Regions from separate parts of the Nocardia sp. 2TAF39 genome, predicted to be linked through region 1. Evidence: predicted binding sites of a transcription regulator. Region 1 holds the regulator's gene; each other region holds the start of a gene.

Region 1 (4,902 bases):
TGGTCTGGAAATCATCGAGGGTGGGCACCGGGTCGTCGGAGGTGAAGCCGCCGATCGCGATGACCGAGGTGTGGCTGGCGAGCTCGAGGGATGCGGCGACCGAGGAACGATCCACTGCCGCCGACCAGGTCGTTGTCGTGTTGCGTAGCAGCGTGGCGACTTGCGGCTCGGTGTCGCCGTTCACGAACGACATCACCTCGCTGCGCATATCGTTCGCCGGCGTCGGCCGCTCGGGCTTCGCAGGGCCGACCGTCGGCCCGCCCCCGGTATGCGCCTGCGGGAGGGTGGCCGCGGCGTATGCCGTCGATCCGCCGATCCCGGCGAGAACACCCACGACGACCAGCACCGACACCGACCTGGCACGCACCCGTCGCGATACGGCCGGGAACGCGGCGGCGATCAGGCCCAGCGCCACCGCCACAGAGACCACCGCAAGCGCCCAGCGCAACCACGGCAGCCATTCGGCGTTGCGGCTCAGCAGCACGAACGCCCACAGTCCCGAGGTGAGCACCAATGCGGCAGCACCGATTCGGCCGAATTTCTCATCGCGCCGACGCCACATCTCGGCGACGCCGATCGCGAACATCCCGGCCACGGCGGGACCGATGGCCAACGTGTAGTAAGCGTGCATGCCGCCGCGCATCGTGGTGAATGCGATGCCGTCGATGATCAGCCACAGTCCGAAGACCAGCGCGGCCCCGCGCAGGAGGTCGGTGCGCGGAGCACGCCCGCGCGATGCGAGGACCAGTACGAAGGCGAGCAGGGCGGCGGGAAGCAGCCAGGAGATCTCGAACCCGATCTCGCCGGTGAACAGCCGGGTCGGACCCGACCCGCCGCCGAATCCGCCGAACCCACCACGGCCCTGCCCCAAGTCGCCTGGCATCTCGTACCCGGGCGGTAGTGCGAATCGGTTGCCGCCGCGGTGGTTGTGGCCGAGGAAGCGGGCGAATCCGTTGTAGCCCAGCACCAGATCCATGAACGTGTTGTTCGTCGACCCGGCCAGATACGGCCGCGACGATGCGGGCCACAGGATCGTCAGCAGCACGTACCAGCCGGATGAAACGACCAACGCCGCCGCGGCGGCGAGCAAGTGCAGCAGTCGTTTTCGCACCGAGGTCGGCGCCACGATCAGGTAGGTGAGCGCCAGCGCGGGCAACACCATGAGCCCTTCGAGCATCTTCGCCAGGAACGCGAATCCGAGCGCGACACCGGCCAGCATCAGCCAGCGCGCGCTCGCCCGCCGCAATGACCTGATCGTGCAGTACGCGCCCGAGGTCATCAGCAGCACCATCACCGCGTCCGGGTTGTTGAACCGGAACATCAACGCCACCACCGGTGTCACTGCCAGCACCGCCCCGGCCAGCAGGCCCGCGCCCCGGCTGCTGGTCGCCGTGGCGATTGTCGCGTACAGCAGTGCCACGGCCGCGACGGCCATCAACGCCTGCGGCACCAGCATGCTCGCGCTGCTGAATCCGAACAGCTGTCCCGACAGTCCCATCACCCACTGCGAGACCGGCGGTTTGTCGACGGTGATGAAGTTGCCCGGATCCAGCGAGCCGAACAGTAGTGCCTTCCAGTCCCGCGCACCGGACCAGGCCGCCGCGGCGTAGAAACCGTTGGCCATGCCGTTGACCGTGATGTGCCACAGATACGCGACGGCCGTCCCGGTCAGCAGCACCGCCAGAATCGCTCGCTCCCACCGACGAGCAGGCGGTAGCCCGAGTGGATCGGGATCGAGAGTCGTGGTTGCATCGGGCAGGGCCGCGTCGGCGCTGATCGCTGTCACTGCGGAAGTCTCGCAAGTGGCCTGGTGGATTCCCTGCGCGCTTGCTGTCAATCAGCTGTGAACGTGGGGGCGAACTCGGTTGTGTGTTGCGGTACATGTCCGCGCGGCCGACGCGGGTTGCCGTCCCTTCCGTCGTCAGATCTTGCGGATGACCGTGACGACCTTGCCGAGGATCTGGGCGTCGTTGCCGGGGATCGGTTCGAACACCGGATTGTGCGGCATCAGCCACACGTCCTTGCCGGTGCGCTTGAACGTCTTCACCGTGGCCTCGCCGTCGATCATCGCGGCGACGATGTCGCCGTTGTCGGCGACGTTCTGCTGCCGGACGACCACCCAGTCGCCGTCGCAGATCGCCGCGTCGATCATGGACTGGCCGACAACCTTCAGCAGGAACAGCGAACCCTCGCCGACCAGCTCGCGGGGGAGCGGGAAGACGTCTTCGACGGCCTGCTCCGCCAGAATCGGACCACCGGCGGCAATGCGCCCGAGCACCGGCACGAAGGTGGGCACCGGGCGGTCGGTGTCGACGGCGGCATCGGAGCCGTCCACCGCGGCGACCGGCAGACTGGTCACCGAACGCACCACCTCGTCCAGGCCTCTGACGTCCACCGCGCGTGGACGATTCGGATCGCGGCGAAGGTAGCCCTTGCGCTCCAGAGCGCGCAACTGATGGGCGACCGAGGAGGTCGACGTCAGCCCGACCGCGTCACCGATCTCCCGGATGCTCGGCGGGTAGCCGCGTTCGCTCACCGAGGTGCGGATCACCTCCAGCACTTTGCGCTGACGCACGGTGAGATCCGCCCCGGTACTCGCCGCGTCGGCGCCGCTTTCGGTCTCGTCACCCGTGTCGTCTGTGTGCCTCACCGCAACCGCCCTTTCCTGCTGTGCCCGGCCGATCCCCGCTGGGCGTCTGTCGTCATGGCCTGTCATGCATTTGGTAGTTCGAATCTAGTCCGGTCGCGTCGATGTATCAAACATCTGTTCGACGCATGTCGGGCGTTTCTGCTGACTTTGCCACTCCGTCGTGGTAGAAATCGAACACAGATTCTTCGAACATCTGATCGAATGCGTTGGGAACATGTGTTCGAATATGGACACCGGCTCGAACGGCGACGGAGCACCCACCACGGAGGTTTGTCCGATGAGTACTGCGATCAGCGACATCACCACATCGATCGATGTGACAGGTGTGGAGTTCGATCACCGCGCCGCCGCTGCGGCGGCGATCGATCTCGGTGGCGACACGGGTCCTCGCACGCGGCGCGGCGGCGCGCGCGCCAGGGCGTTGGTGCCCGCGCATCGCTCCGCGGTCGATCGGTGCCCCCGCGACGCTCGCCCTGGCGGCGCTGCGCTCGTATATGGCCGTAGCGCACGGAATTCCGCGCTCCGGCGGATGCGTGGCTCGCACCCGATGGAGCGGGTAGAGCGGGCGCAGGTCGGGTTCGCCGTGCTTGCCGTGACCGCGCTGCTGACCGCCCTCATGGTGGCGGGACTGATCGCGTTGGCGCACGTGCGGGCGGGAGACTGGGGCGGCGAGTCCGGCGGGTCGGTGCCCGCCGTGGTCGACGGCCGAGGTGGCGCGGGCTCGCCACCGCCGCGCTGACCGGTGGGATCGGCCACCTATTGTGGCCGGAATTGTTGATCGAAAATCTGCTGGAAATGTGATCTGGGCAACACTGCTCGAGCGATGTCTGGGAGCACGGTCGCGGGCAAGCCCGCCGTCCCAGGGTCCGTGCGCCCGGCGTCTTCGCCCCGGCCACGGTCCGCGCCGACGTCGCGGGCCGTAGTCTCGCGCTGCGTGTCCCGCTGCCCGACTTCGACTGGGCCGACCGAGACACGAGGTGGACATACATCACCGGTGACCTGGTGCCACGTCACATCGATCCGGAGACCGACCCGGTCCTGGCCGACGCCGTCCTCGGCGAGCCGTTCTGGACCGAACTGGCCCGCGGCCACCTCGTTCCGCGGCTGCCGGACCTCCTCGCGGATCTGACCGCGCACTGGCAGATCGTCGAATGATCGAGGTGGCGCGCCGGTAGCCGTGGGTGTGTGCGACGACTCGGCTAGTCGGACGGGTATCCTCGAACTGTTATGCAGGTTTTTCCAGATTCGAGTGGGGAATACCTGGTGCCGGGGTATAGACCTCTGTACATGTGCTCGCCGGACCGATCGTTACGATCGGCGGCCGGTCCGGACGCGAGCACACGCATCGACGAAGGATTTCTCGGATGCATTGCCCGTACTGCCGACACCCCGACTCCCGGGTGGTGGACTCGCGCGAGGCCGACGAGGGCGCGGCCATTCGCCGCCGTCGCGCCTGCCCGCAGTGTGGGCGGCGGTTCACCACGGTAGAGACCGCCATCCTGTCCGTAGTCAAGCGCAGCGGAGTCACCGAGCCGTTCAGCCGCGAGAAGGTCATTCGCGGCGTGCGGCGCGCCTGCCAAGGCCGCGAAGTCGACGACGACGCGCTGAACCTGCTCGCGCAGCAGGTCGAGGACGCGGTGCGCGCCAAGGGTTCCCCGGAGGTGCCCAGCCACGAGGTCGGCCTGGCCATCCTGGGGCCGCTGCGCGACCTCGATGAGGTCGCCTATCTTCGGTTCGCCTCGGTCTACCGATCATTCACCTCCGCCGACGATTTCGAACGCGAGATCCGGGAGATGCGGCAGGCGCGCGCCGAGGCGTTGTCGACCGCCGACTGACTAGCGTCGGGCCGCGGCGATCGCCTTCTCGATCCGCTTGGCGGACACCGGGAACGGCGTGCCGAGCTTCTGGGCGAACAGGCTGACCCGGAATTCCTCGATCATCCACCAGATCTCGGCCGCCGCGGGCGCATGCCTGCGATGCTCCGGCAGGGCCCCGACCAGGCGGTCGTAGGTGGCCAGTACCCGATCGAGTTCGACCATGCCCTGACGATCGCGAACCGCCGAGCCCGGCAACGCTTCCAGACGCATCACCGCCGCCCGCAGATAGCGGGGCAGCTCGCGCAGCCGGGAGGCACCCCACTCGGAGACGAAGCCGCGGAACACCAGGTTGTCGAGCTGGTCGCGAACGTCGTCGGCGATGTCGCGTTCGCTCCTTTCCGCGAGCGCGACCGAAACCTGGTGGGCCCCCGCGAG
Region 2 (4,902 bases), 200 kb from region 1:
GGCGTGGCAGATGTGCACCCGCGCACGCGCGTCACGAGCCAGCAGCGCATCGCGCGCGACGATCGACTCCTCGGCCGCGCGCGGCCAGCCCGCCAGCCCGAGCCGGGCAGCGGTGGGGCCCTCGTGCGCGACGGCGTCCTTGGTCAGCCTCGGCTCCTCCGCATGCTGGGCGATGAGCACGCCGAGCGAGTTCGCGTACTCCAGGGCGCGGCGCATGATCAGCGGGTCGTAGACGCAGTGGCCGTCGTCGGAGAACATGCGCACCGCCCCCGCGCCCGCGGCCATAGTGCCCATCTCGGCGAGTTGCTTCCCCTCCAGCCCGACCGTGACCGCACCGACCGGGTACACGTCGACCAGGCCGACCTCTTTGCCGCGCCGCCACACGTGGTCGGTGACGACCACCGAGTCGGCGACCGGGTTGGTGTTGGCCATCGCGAATACCGCCGTGTACCCGCCGAGCGCGGCGGCGGCGGAACCGGACTCGATGGTCTCGGTGTCCTCACGGCCCGGCTCGCGCAGGTGAGTGTGCAGGTCGACGAAGCCGGGCAGCAGGATCTGTCCCCGCGCGTCGATGACCTCGGCGTCCACAACCCCGAGATCCGTGCCGATGTTGCGGATCTCGCCGTCGGCGACGAGCACGTCGACCGGCTCGCCCTCGCCGTACAGCAGCGTGCCCTTGATCAGCACTGTGGTGTTCATCGTTCGCTCACTCATACGAGGGCCTCCTGTGTCCCGACGAGCAGGCGGAACAGGACAGCCATGCGCATGTGCACTCCATTTGTGACCTGTTGCAGCACAGCGGCTTTCGGAGAATCCGCGACCGAGGACGCGATCTCCATACCGCGCAGCATCGGGCCGGGATGCAGCACGACGGCATGGTCGTCCAGCAGCGCCAGCCTGCGCTCGGACAGTCCGTAGTTGATCGAGTATTCCCGGGCCGACGGGAAGAACCCACCATTCATTCGCTCGGCCTGCACCCGAAGCATCAGCACCGCGTCGGCACCGATCACCTCGGCGTCCAAGTTGTGCGAAACATGGGCAGGCCAGGTCTCGACGCCGACCGGCAGCAGTGTGCGCGGCGCGACCAGCACTACCTCGGCGCCGAGCGTGGCCAGCAGGAAGACGTTGGACCTGGCGACCCGGCTGTGCAGGATGTCGCCGACGATGACGACCCGCTTGCCCTCGATGTCGCCCAGCCGCTGCCGGAGGGTGAGCGCGTCCAGCAGTGCCTGGGTGGGGTGCTCGTGGGTGCCGTCACCCGCATTGACGACGGCCGGACCGCAGGCGCGTCCTTCCGAGACCGCCCACTCGTCCAACCAGCGCGCGATCTGGTGCGCCGCGCCGGAGGCCGGATGCCGCACGATCAGCGCGTCGGCACCCGCGGCGTGCAGGGTCAGCGCAGTGTCGCGCAGCGATTCGCCCTTGGAGACCGAGGAACTGCTCGCGCTGACGTTGATCACGTCCGCGCTCATCCACTTGCCGGCAACCTCGAACGAGACCCGGGTGCGGGTGGAGTTCTCGTAGAAGACCGTCATCACGGTGCGCCCGCGCAGCGTGGGCAGCTTGCGCACTTCGCGGCCGAGCAGGGCCTGTTCGAACCGTTCGGCTTCGTCGAGCAGTTCGGTCGCGGCGGTGCGATCGAGGCCGGCGACGGTCAGCAGATGCCTCACGCCCGCACCTCCGTGGCCGTCACCCGGGCGGCCACGAGGGGCGGGGCTTCGCGCGTGCGGTCCATCCGCGTGCGGTCCCGGTCCATCTACGCCTCCTCTTGGCGCAGGTAGACGCCGTCGCGACCGTCGTGCTCGGTGAGCAGCACCGAGATGTCCTCGGAGCGGTTGGTCGGCACGTTCTTGCCGACGTAGTCGGCGCGGATCGGCAGTTCGCGGTGGCCCCGGTCGATCAACACCGCGAGCTGCACGCCACGCGGGCGGCCGAGATCGCGCAGGCCGTCGAGCGCGGAGCGGACGGTGCGACCGGAGAACAGGACGTCGTCGACCAAGACGACAAGCGCGTCCTCGATGCCGCCCTCGGGCACCGAGGTGCGCTCCAGCGGCCGGTGCGGCCGACTGCGCAGGTCGTCGCGGTAGAGGGTGATATCGAGGGAGCCGAGGGCCGGGCGGACGCCGGAGAACTCCTCGATCTTGTCGGTGAGCCGCGCGGCCAGCGTGGTGCCCCGGGTGGGAATGCCGATCAGCACCACGCGCGGCGGGTTCGGCTCGCCCGCGTCCACCGCGGTCTTCTCGATGATCTGGTGCGCGATGCGCGCGATGGTCCGGCCGACATCGGAAGCCGACAACAGCTCCCGCCCCGCCTCCACCCACTCCGGGGTGTGTCGCTGCGATGTCTCGCCAGCGCCGGACTTGGCGGCCCGCTCTTCGGGCACAACCATGCCGACCTCCTTCCCCGCCTCACCGGACGGTCCGTTAAAGGATGTCTTACGGCAAGCAGCCTAGCAGCGCCCACTTCCGCGCTTTCACCAGGCATATCGCGTTGTGAGCCAGGCCACGGACACGGCTGTGCGCCCTGTCACCCCACCCAATAACTAGCACATATGTTCGATCAGCGATACCCTCGAAGGCATGTCGCCACCACTGCAGGGATCGCTGCTCGACGGGTTCGGTGCGATCGAATTCGGCCCGCTGCGCGAGTTCCACAGAAACGTGCTGGACCACGGCGCCTGGGTCGATGTGCTGCCCGGATGGCTCTCCGGCGCGGACGCACTGTTCGACCGGCTGGTCGGGAACGTGCCATGGAAAGCCGAGCGCAGGCCGATGTATGACCGAGTGGTCGACGTGCCCCGGCTGTTGAAGTTCTACGAGGAACACGAACCGCTGCCGGATCCGGCACTGGCCGACGCACGCACGGTGTTGAGCGAACATTATCGGCGCGAACTCGGCGAACCGTTCCGGACGGCCGGGCTGTGCTACTACCGGGACGGGCGTGACAGCGTCGCGTGGCACGGCGACACCTTCGGCCGGGGCGCGACACACGACACCATGGTCGCGATCGTGTCGATCGGGGCGCCGAGGGCGCTGCTACTGCGGCCGCGCGGCGGCGGTGCGAGCATCAAATACCTTGTGGGACATGGTGATCTGCTGGTGATGGGCGGCTCGTGCCAGCGGACGTGGGAGCATGCCGTGCCGAAGACACGCAAACCCGCCGGACCGCGGATCAGCATCCAATTCCGGCCACGCGGCGTTCGGTAGTTCGTTGCCCGAACGTATTCTCGCGTGTCACCCGGCGACGTTAGATTGGCAGCATGAGCAATCCAGGGGCGGGGGTCTTGGCCGTGATGCCGCTGCACACGATCAGCGAGGTCTACGGCGAGTCCGGGCTGCGTGACCGACTTCTACTGGAAATCGCCGAGCTGCCCGACACGGACCGCCTCGCCGCCGCGCTCGACCTGGCGGCCGATCTGCACCGCGAGGACCGCTACGGACGCGAGCCGTACCTCAACCATCTGCTGCGCGTGGCGATTCGGATCATCAGCCATTACGAGGTTCGCGACCCCGACGTGGTCGCGGCCGGACTGCTGCACGACGCGGTGGAAGACCACGCGGCCGAGTTGGCCGCGGACCGTACCAGCCCGGCCGCACCGGCCGCGCTGCGCGAGCTCACCGAGCGGTTCGGCGAGCGGGTGGCCGAGCTCGTCGCCGCGGTGACCAATCCCGAACCCGACCCTTCGATCGACCGGCACGCCCAGTACCGCCGGCATGTGGTGGCAAACCTGGACCGCGATCCGTGGGCTCGGATCATCAAGCTCTCCCACTTCACCGACAACGGCGTCGGCATCCTCTACGCGACCGGTCCCGCGATGCCCAAGCTCGCCGCCAAGTATCGCCCACTCACCAAGGTGTACCGCGAGTTGGTCCACCGGCCCGACACGCCCTTGGCCGACCACGTCAGGCAGCACATCCTCAACCAACTCGACCGTGCGGACGAGCGATTCGACGCCATTCTGGCTCGGGACTGAGCCCCGGAATCGACCCGGATCACCGAACCCGCGGCCGAATTCCGCTGCGGCGCAGTCCCTGTTCGGACGTCCGACGCGTTCACGTCCACACCGGTCGCGCGAGTGAAAGGCTGGGAAACCACCATCGGACGAAGCGGGAGATCTTGCGGCACAGACGAATCGAGCTGTTCTTCACAGTGCCGGCAGCGGCGGCCTATCTCGCCGCGACGGCGACGCTGGTCGCGACAGGGCACACCGCACTGCGCTACTCCGCCGATCATGACGACACACTGCCGCTGTGGGCGGCGTGGGCGCCGGTGCTCGGCGGACTCGCCATCGCCTCGCTGGTGCCGCCCGCAGCTTCCGAGAGGGCACAGCCCTCAGGCGCGAACGAGTCGGTGACCGTCCAGCAAGCATCGTGGTTGTTCGCACTCGGTCTCACCTTCGCCGTCGCCCTATACCTCTCCCCCGGCGACGATCTGTGGTTCATCGGCCTCAAACTTGCTCTGCTGCTTGCGGTTCCGCTGCTCTTGCGGCTCGCCGCCTGGCGTGAGTGGTATCGTGTCGACACGCACGGGCGCTGGCTGCGCGCGACCCCGGCGGTCCTGACGTTCGTGGCGCTGGCCAGCCTGCTCGGTCCAGGATTCAACGGCAGACCGCCGGATCCGGTGACCGTGCTGGTGGTATTTCTGGTGAACGCGGTTCTGGAGGAAATCTTCTACCGGATCTGGCTGCAGACCCGACTGGAGGCGATCTGCGGCCGCTGGCCCGCCATCATGTCGACCGCACTACTGTGGGCGTCTTGGCACGTAGCGCTGCACGGCGGCGCCGGATTCGCCGGCGATCTGGCGACCGTGGTGGTCCGGCTCGGCGTCGACGGACTCTTCCTCGGCTACCTGTGGTCGCGCTACCGCAATCCCTGGCTGCTGTTCGTGGTGCACGGACTGATC
Region 3 (4,902 bases), on a different contig from region 1:
GGGATGCGCACCTGGGCGCGCAGATCAGCGATCAATCCGGGTAGCCGATCGGCCTCGTCGCGCGCCGGGACGCACACCGTGACCGGCTCGATCACTGTGGTGGGCGTACTGGCCAAACGGCGTACGGTGATTCGATTGTAGAGGGCGATTCCCGCGCCCAGCGCCGCGAGCGCCGCAGCACACGTCACGGGGATCGAGGTCGCGGACGAGGTTTTCGGCCGATCGGAACTCACCATGTGCGCCACGCTATCCCGGCGCACCGACCAACCGCTCAGCGATTTCGCGTCACCGAGCGCCACCATCGGTTCAGGGAGAAACCGGCTTCGGGTGCGCCGCGCGCGGCGGGGTTGCGATCCATGTATGACATAGCGGCGATGATGGCGGCCACGGCCAGGGTGATGCCGCCGACGATGCCCGCCCAGCCCGCGAACGAGCGGGTGTTCGGATCGGCGTAGCTGACCTCGGCGCGCAGCGTGGAGACGTCGCCGGGCGGCAGTTTCCAGGAGACGATGTTGTCGCCCTCGCGGCTGCCGTTGGTCTTCGCGACGCGGGCCGGGAACGCGATGGTGAACTGCACGTCGGAACCGTGCGGCGGAACGGATTTCAGATCGACCCGGCCGGTGAGGCTGACCAGATCGCCGGTCCGCTGGAACTGCAGCTGGAACATCCCCTGGGTCTGCTCGGACAGCTGCCCGAGCTGCTGCACCTCACCGAACGACAGATCATCGAAGAACACCTGGCTGCCGGTATAACCGTCCTGCGCGTACGCCTCCACCCGTACTTTCGCGGCAAGCGTCTCAGGCGCCTTCAGTTGCGGGCCCTTGTCGTTGGGGTCGGCGGGCACGACGGCGGCGACGATCCGACCGGACACCCGGTCGTTGGACGAGAGACCCATCGAAACCTGGACCCGCAAGCAGCCCGCGAGTACCGGGGCGAGCAACGCCGCCAGCAGGACGGCCGCGGCGATACGCACGCCGCGGCGTGGTGTCCGCTGCTGCGGAAGTACCGGGGCATCGGGCATCGTGGTGACGGGACTCGGCTGCACGGGTGACATCGTGCCAGGCCAGATGTCCCGAATGCCACGCGACGGTCGCAACCCGCGCGTCGGCGTGGCGCGGCCGGCGCATCGGGTCAGGTCAGCGCCGCGACCGGGCCGACAGAACCAGAAGCGGGACGCCGAGAACACCCATACCGGCGAGGCCATACCACCCGGAATACGGAAGGCCCAGGAACACCGCGTGTGCCAGCGCCGACCCGAGCCATGTCCACAGAAACATCGCGATCGGGACGGCGAACGTGGTCACGCGGCCACCAGCCGGGGCAGCATCGGGCGCCGTTTGCTCCCACACCGCGAGCAGACCGGCCATGATGAGCGCGACGCCGAACCACCCCAGATAGTTCGTGTACGGGATCTGTCCGAGCCCGGGCAGCCCCGAGTCGGTGTCGCACCAGGTCCACTGCGCGTCGGCAACCATTTGCGGGTCGAGGAACAGATCCCAGCCCACCGCGCCGACCGCGGTCAGAGCGATACGCGACGCCGTCCGCCGGGACACCATCCCAGCTACCACCCACACCGGGTACACCCCGCCGGTCCAGGCCAGCGCAACGATCACTGGCACCCCGAGCTGCGCGGGACCGAGCCGGTCGACCGCGTACTCGTAACAACCGAAGGGCGCCCCCGTCGCCGTGCCGACCACTTCGGCCAGCAGTCCGAGCCCGGATACGAGCACTGAGAACCCGACGGCGTAGCGAATTCCCCGGATTGCCGTGGCATGGGCCAGCGCAGTTCCCGCGGAGAGCAGCACGATCACAACCGTGATCCGGTCACGCGCGTCGCCGGAGGTCAGCGGGTAGCCGATCTGCGCGCAGACCGTCAGCGCGGCACAGGCCAGCGGCAACAGAAAGCGCGCCGAACGAGGTCCGAGCGGGTGGTCGGGGATGGTCCCGGTGGTCTCCGCCGTGTGTTCGAGCGACGGCTCGGCCACCCCGGGGCGCCCAGTCGCCGGCGGCGGATCGGCCGGGTTCGTCAACGCCCGCGCCACCGGGAGAATCGGTGGCGGCGCGGGTCACGGAGGGCGCAGGCGGCAGCTGTGCGGCCACTCGCACCGGAGACGCCGCCACCCGGATGGGTGGACGCGCCGGTCGGATACAGCCCGGGGGCACCGGGTACCCGCTGTCCGGACAGCTCGGGCAGCGGTCGCCACAGCATCATCTGGTCCAGCGACATCTCCACGTGCATGACGTTGCCGCCGATCAGTCCCAGCTCGCGCTCGAGATCCACCGGTGTCTGCACGTGCCGGTGTAGCACCGAGTCGGCGAAACCGGGTGCGTACGAGTCGACTTCGGCGATGATCCCGGTGTGCCGGATCATGATGTGCGCCGAGGAACCTCGATCGACTCGATGGCCGACGAACCGTTCCACCGTCGACACGGCGCTGCCGAGCACCTCGTCGCGTTCGAGTACCTCGACCGCATGCCCGGCGCGTGCCAGATAGCACGCGGCGACGAGGGCATTGTGGCCTGAGCCGACGACGACTACCGTCACGTGACCCTCACAGCGGCAGTCTCCTGCCGAGGATCGCGAACGGCCGATTATCGCCTGCGAACACGAAATTCCGCACCACGTCGGTGAATCCCTGCCTGCGGTAGAGCCGCCAGGCGCGGTTGTCCTCGCGATCGACCTCCGGCGTCGACAGCAGCACCGCGCGCTCGGTCCGGCCGCTCAGCAGCCGTTCGAGCAGCGTGGCACCGATGCCGAGGCCTTGCGCGGACGGATGCACATGCAGTTCGGTGAGCTCGAAATAGTCCGAGAGCAGTTCTCGCGCGGAGTGTTCCGGCCAGCCGGAGCGGCGCATCCCGCTGTGTACCTGCTGGTGCCACCACTGGTGGGCGGCGCCGCGGTAGCCGTAGGCGATCGCCACGATGGGGGCGGAGCGCAGATCGATGTGACCGGAGTCGTCGGGCACCACGGCGGCCACCGCCTGCCAACCGGGCCGGGTGGTGTGCTCGGTCCACATCGGCGCGCGATGGTGCTCGGTGCCGCGGGGATAGTCCATCGCCGCGACATAGACCGCCAGCGCGTCGTGCAGCCGGGAGCGCAAGTCCCTGACCGAGAGGTCGACGACGGCGGGTGCGGGGGTGTGATTGGGCTTGACGGCGGTCATGGCTCTCGTCGGCCGCGCAGGCGCGGAAGTTTGTCGGTGGGCGTCTCTATATTCAAGCTCAATTCAAACGTTCGAATACCTGTTCGGTCCGCGCGGTGCTGGAAAGCGGTGTGGCACGCCGCCTCAGCGTAAGTACGGGCTGCGGTGCGCGATTGTGGAGGGACGGCTGATGTCTGGTCGAGTGGAAAATCCGGGGCAGCCCGGCCGGGCCGGCAAGCTGCTGCAGCGGGCGGACGGTTTGCTCATGCAGGCGGCGGGGGAGCGGGATCCGCGCGAACGGTTCCGCACCGCCTACCTGGCCGCGTTGCGCGGTGCGGGCGCGGTGCTCGCGCTCACGGGCGCTGACGCCGCGCCCCGGGCGCGCTCGCGGAACGCATGGGTGCTCATGCAGCGCGCCGCGCCCGAGTTCGTGATGTGGTCGGACTACTTCAGTTCGCGCTCGGAGATCCGCGCTGCGCTGGAGGCGGGGCTGGACCGGGATGTCGACGATCTCGAGGCCGATGAGTTCTCTTCGCGGGTGGGCGCATTCCTCCATGATGTGGAAGATCTGCTGTCCGCCTCGGTCAGGTTGCGACCCGCGCCGGGATGGACCGGCGGCATGACCGCTTAGTTATCGGCGAGTAGGTGGTACGGCCCTGATCTAACTCGTATCATTGGTGACAGATAGCCGCCAAGGTCGGCTATCTGTCGCCTACCCGGAGGCGACAGCCACGTCCTAGTGCCGGGGGAGGTACCGTGCCACTCTCCGAGCACGAGCAGCGCATGCTCGAACAGATCGAGAGCGCTCTCTATGCTGAGGATCCAAAGTTCGCCTCGTCCGTCCGCGGTGGGCGGCTTCGTTCGACCTCGAGTCGTCGCAGACTCCAGGCCGCGGCGTTGTTCGTCCTCGGCCTATTTCTTCTGGTCGCCGGCATCGCAGCACCCGTGAAGCCCGGCGGCTTCCCGATCATCAGCCTGATCGGTTTCATCGTCATGTTCGGTGCGGGCGTGCTCCTGCTGCTCGGCAGCTCCAAGAGCACCGCCAAGAACGACCGGTCGGGCGGCGATGCCGCCTCCGGTGGCCCGGGCGGCGGATCGAGCGGACGCGGGCGCCAGCGCAAGTCCGGTGGTTTTTCCGAGCGTATGGAAGACCGGTTCCGGCGGCGGTTCGAGCAGGAATAGCTCGCCCCGTGACCTGATATCGGCAGCACAGACGGCGACGCCGCACCGAGATGGTGCGGCGTCGCCGTCTCACGCCTGTTGACGGGTGTCGCTCAGATGATCTTCGCGCGGGGGAGTTCCGAGGCTCCCCACACCTCCCCACCCCCATCCCCACAACGCCCCACGCACCGGTTGGGCAGGGCTGCACGAGAGGGTTTGCTGGGTGTTTTCGGAGGTTTAGTCAGGGGGCCTGCGCGTGTCGGCAGAACTCGCAAGAAGTTCTCCACCCCAGTGATAGCTGGGATGACCTGCGGAATCATCTGGGTCGGGAGCCAGATCACCGCATGTTTCGATTGAAAGTGGGGGAAAGTGGGGTAATGTGGAGCGCGCAGTTACTGAAAGGGCCGACCAGCGAGGTGATCGACTAGGGAGGTATCGAGATGTTTCTCGGTACCTACACACCGCGCTTGGACGACAAGGGGCGACTCACGTTGCCTGCGAAGTTTCGAGACGATCTGGCGGGAGGGTTGATGGTCACGAAGGGTCAGGACCACAGCCTTGCCGTGTACCCCAAGGAAGAGTTCACCGCGCTCGCCCG

Evidence for each region. Region 1 encodes LexA, which represses DNA repair genes until DNA is damaged. Its sites were predicted from a motif close to CGAACANNTGTTCG; they were not measured.
Region 2: a site for LexA is predicted at 2,545-2,558, ahead of AB4Z47_RS02490 (alpha-ketoglutarate-dependent dioxygenase AlkB). Genes of this name have one in related genera too.
Region 3: a site for LexA is predicted at 3,237-3,250, ahead of AB4Z47_RS20870 (SAV_6107 family HEPN domain-containing protein). Genes of this name have one in related genera too.

Annotation. Positions count from the first base shown of each region.
Region 1 covers NZ_JBFRFQ010000002.1:7,726-12,627, forward strand. The annotation lists gene AB4Z47_RS01520 (ArnT family glycosyltransferase) at 1-1,786, opposite strand, end outside; gene lexA (transcriptional repressor LexA) at 1,922-2,650, opposite strand; gene AB4Z47_RS01530 (hypothetical protein) at 2,928-3,389, shown strand; gene AB4Z47_RS01535 (hypothetical protein) at 3,653-3,805, shown strand; gene nrdR (transcriptional regulator NrdR) at 4,015-4,485, shown strand; gene hrpA (ATP-dependent RNA helicase HrpA) at 4,486-4,902, opposite strand, start outside.
Region 2 covers NZ_JBFRFQ010000002.1:211,246-216,147, reverse strand. The annotation lists gene AB4Z47_RS02505 (dihydroorotase) at 1-699, opposite strand, end outside; gene AB4Z47_RS02500 (aspartate carbamoyltransferase catalytic subunit) at 711-1,670, opposite strand; gene pyrR (bifunctional pyr operon transcriptional regulator/uracil phosphoribosyltransferase PyrR) at 1,757-2,389, opposite strand; gene AB4Z47_RS02490 (alpha-ketoglutarate-dependent dioxygenase AlkB) at 2,580-3,206, shown strand; gene AB4Z47_RS02485 (HD domain-containing protein) at 3,260-3,973, shown strand; gene AB4Z47_RS02480 (CPBP family intramembrane glutamic endopeptidase) at 4,117-4,902, shown strand, end outside.
Region 3 covers NZ_JBFRFQ010000035.1:23,890-28,791, forward strand. The annotation lists gene AB4Z47_RS20840 (glycosyltransferase) at 1-236, opposite strand, end outside; gene AB4Z47_RS20845 (LppM family (lipo)protein) at 272-1,021, opposite strand; gene AB4Z47_RS20850 (carotenoid biosynthesis protein) at 1,137-1,940, opposite strand; partial or broken gene AB4Z47_RS20855 (phytoene desaturase family protein) at 2,027-2,353, opposite strand; partial or broken gene AB4Z47_RS20860 (NAD(P)-binding protein) at 2,381-2,545, opposite strand; gene AB4Z47_RS20865 (GNAT family N-acetyltransferase) at 2,553-3,164, opposite strand; gene AB4Z47_RS20870 (SAV_6107 family HEPN domain-containing protein) at 3,334-3,774, shown strand; gene AB4Z47_RS20875 (DUF3040 domain-containing protein) at 3,900-4,325, shown strand; gene mraZ (division/cell wall cluster transcriptional repressor MraZ) at 4,745-4,902, shown strand, end outside.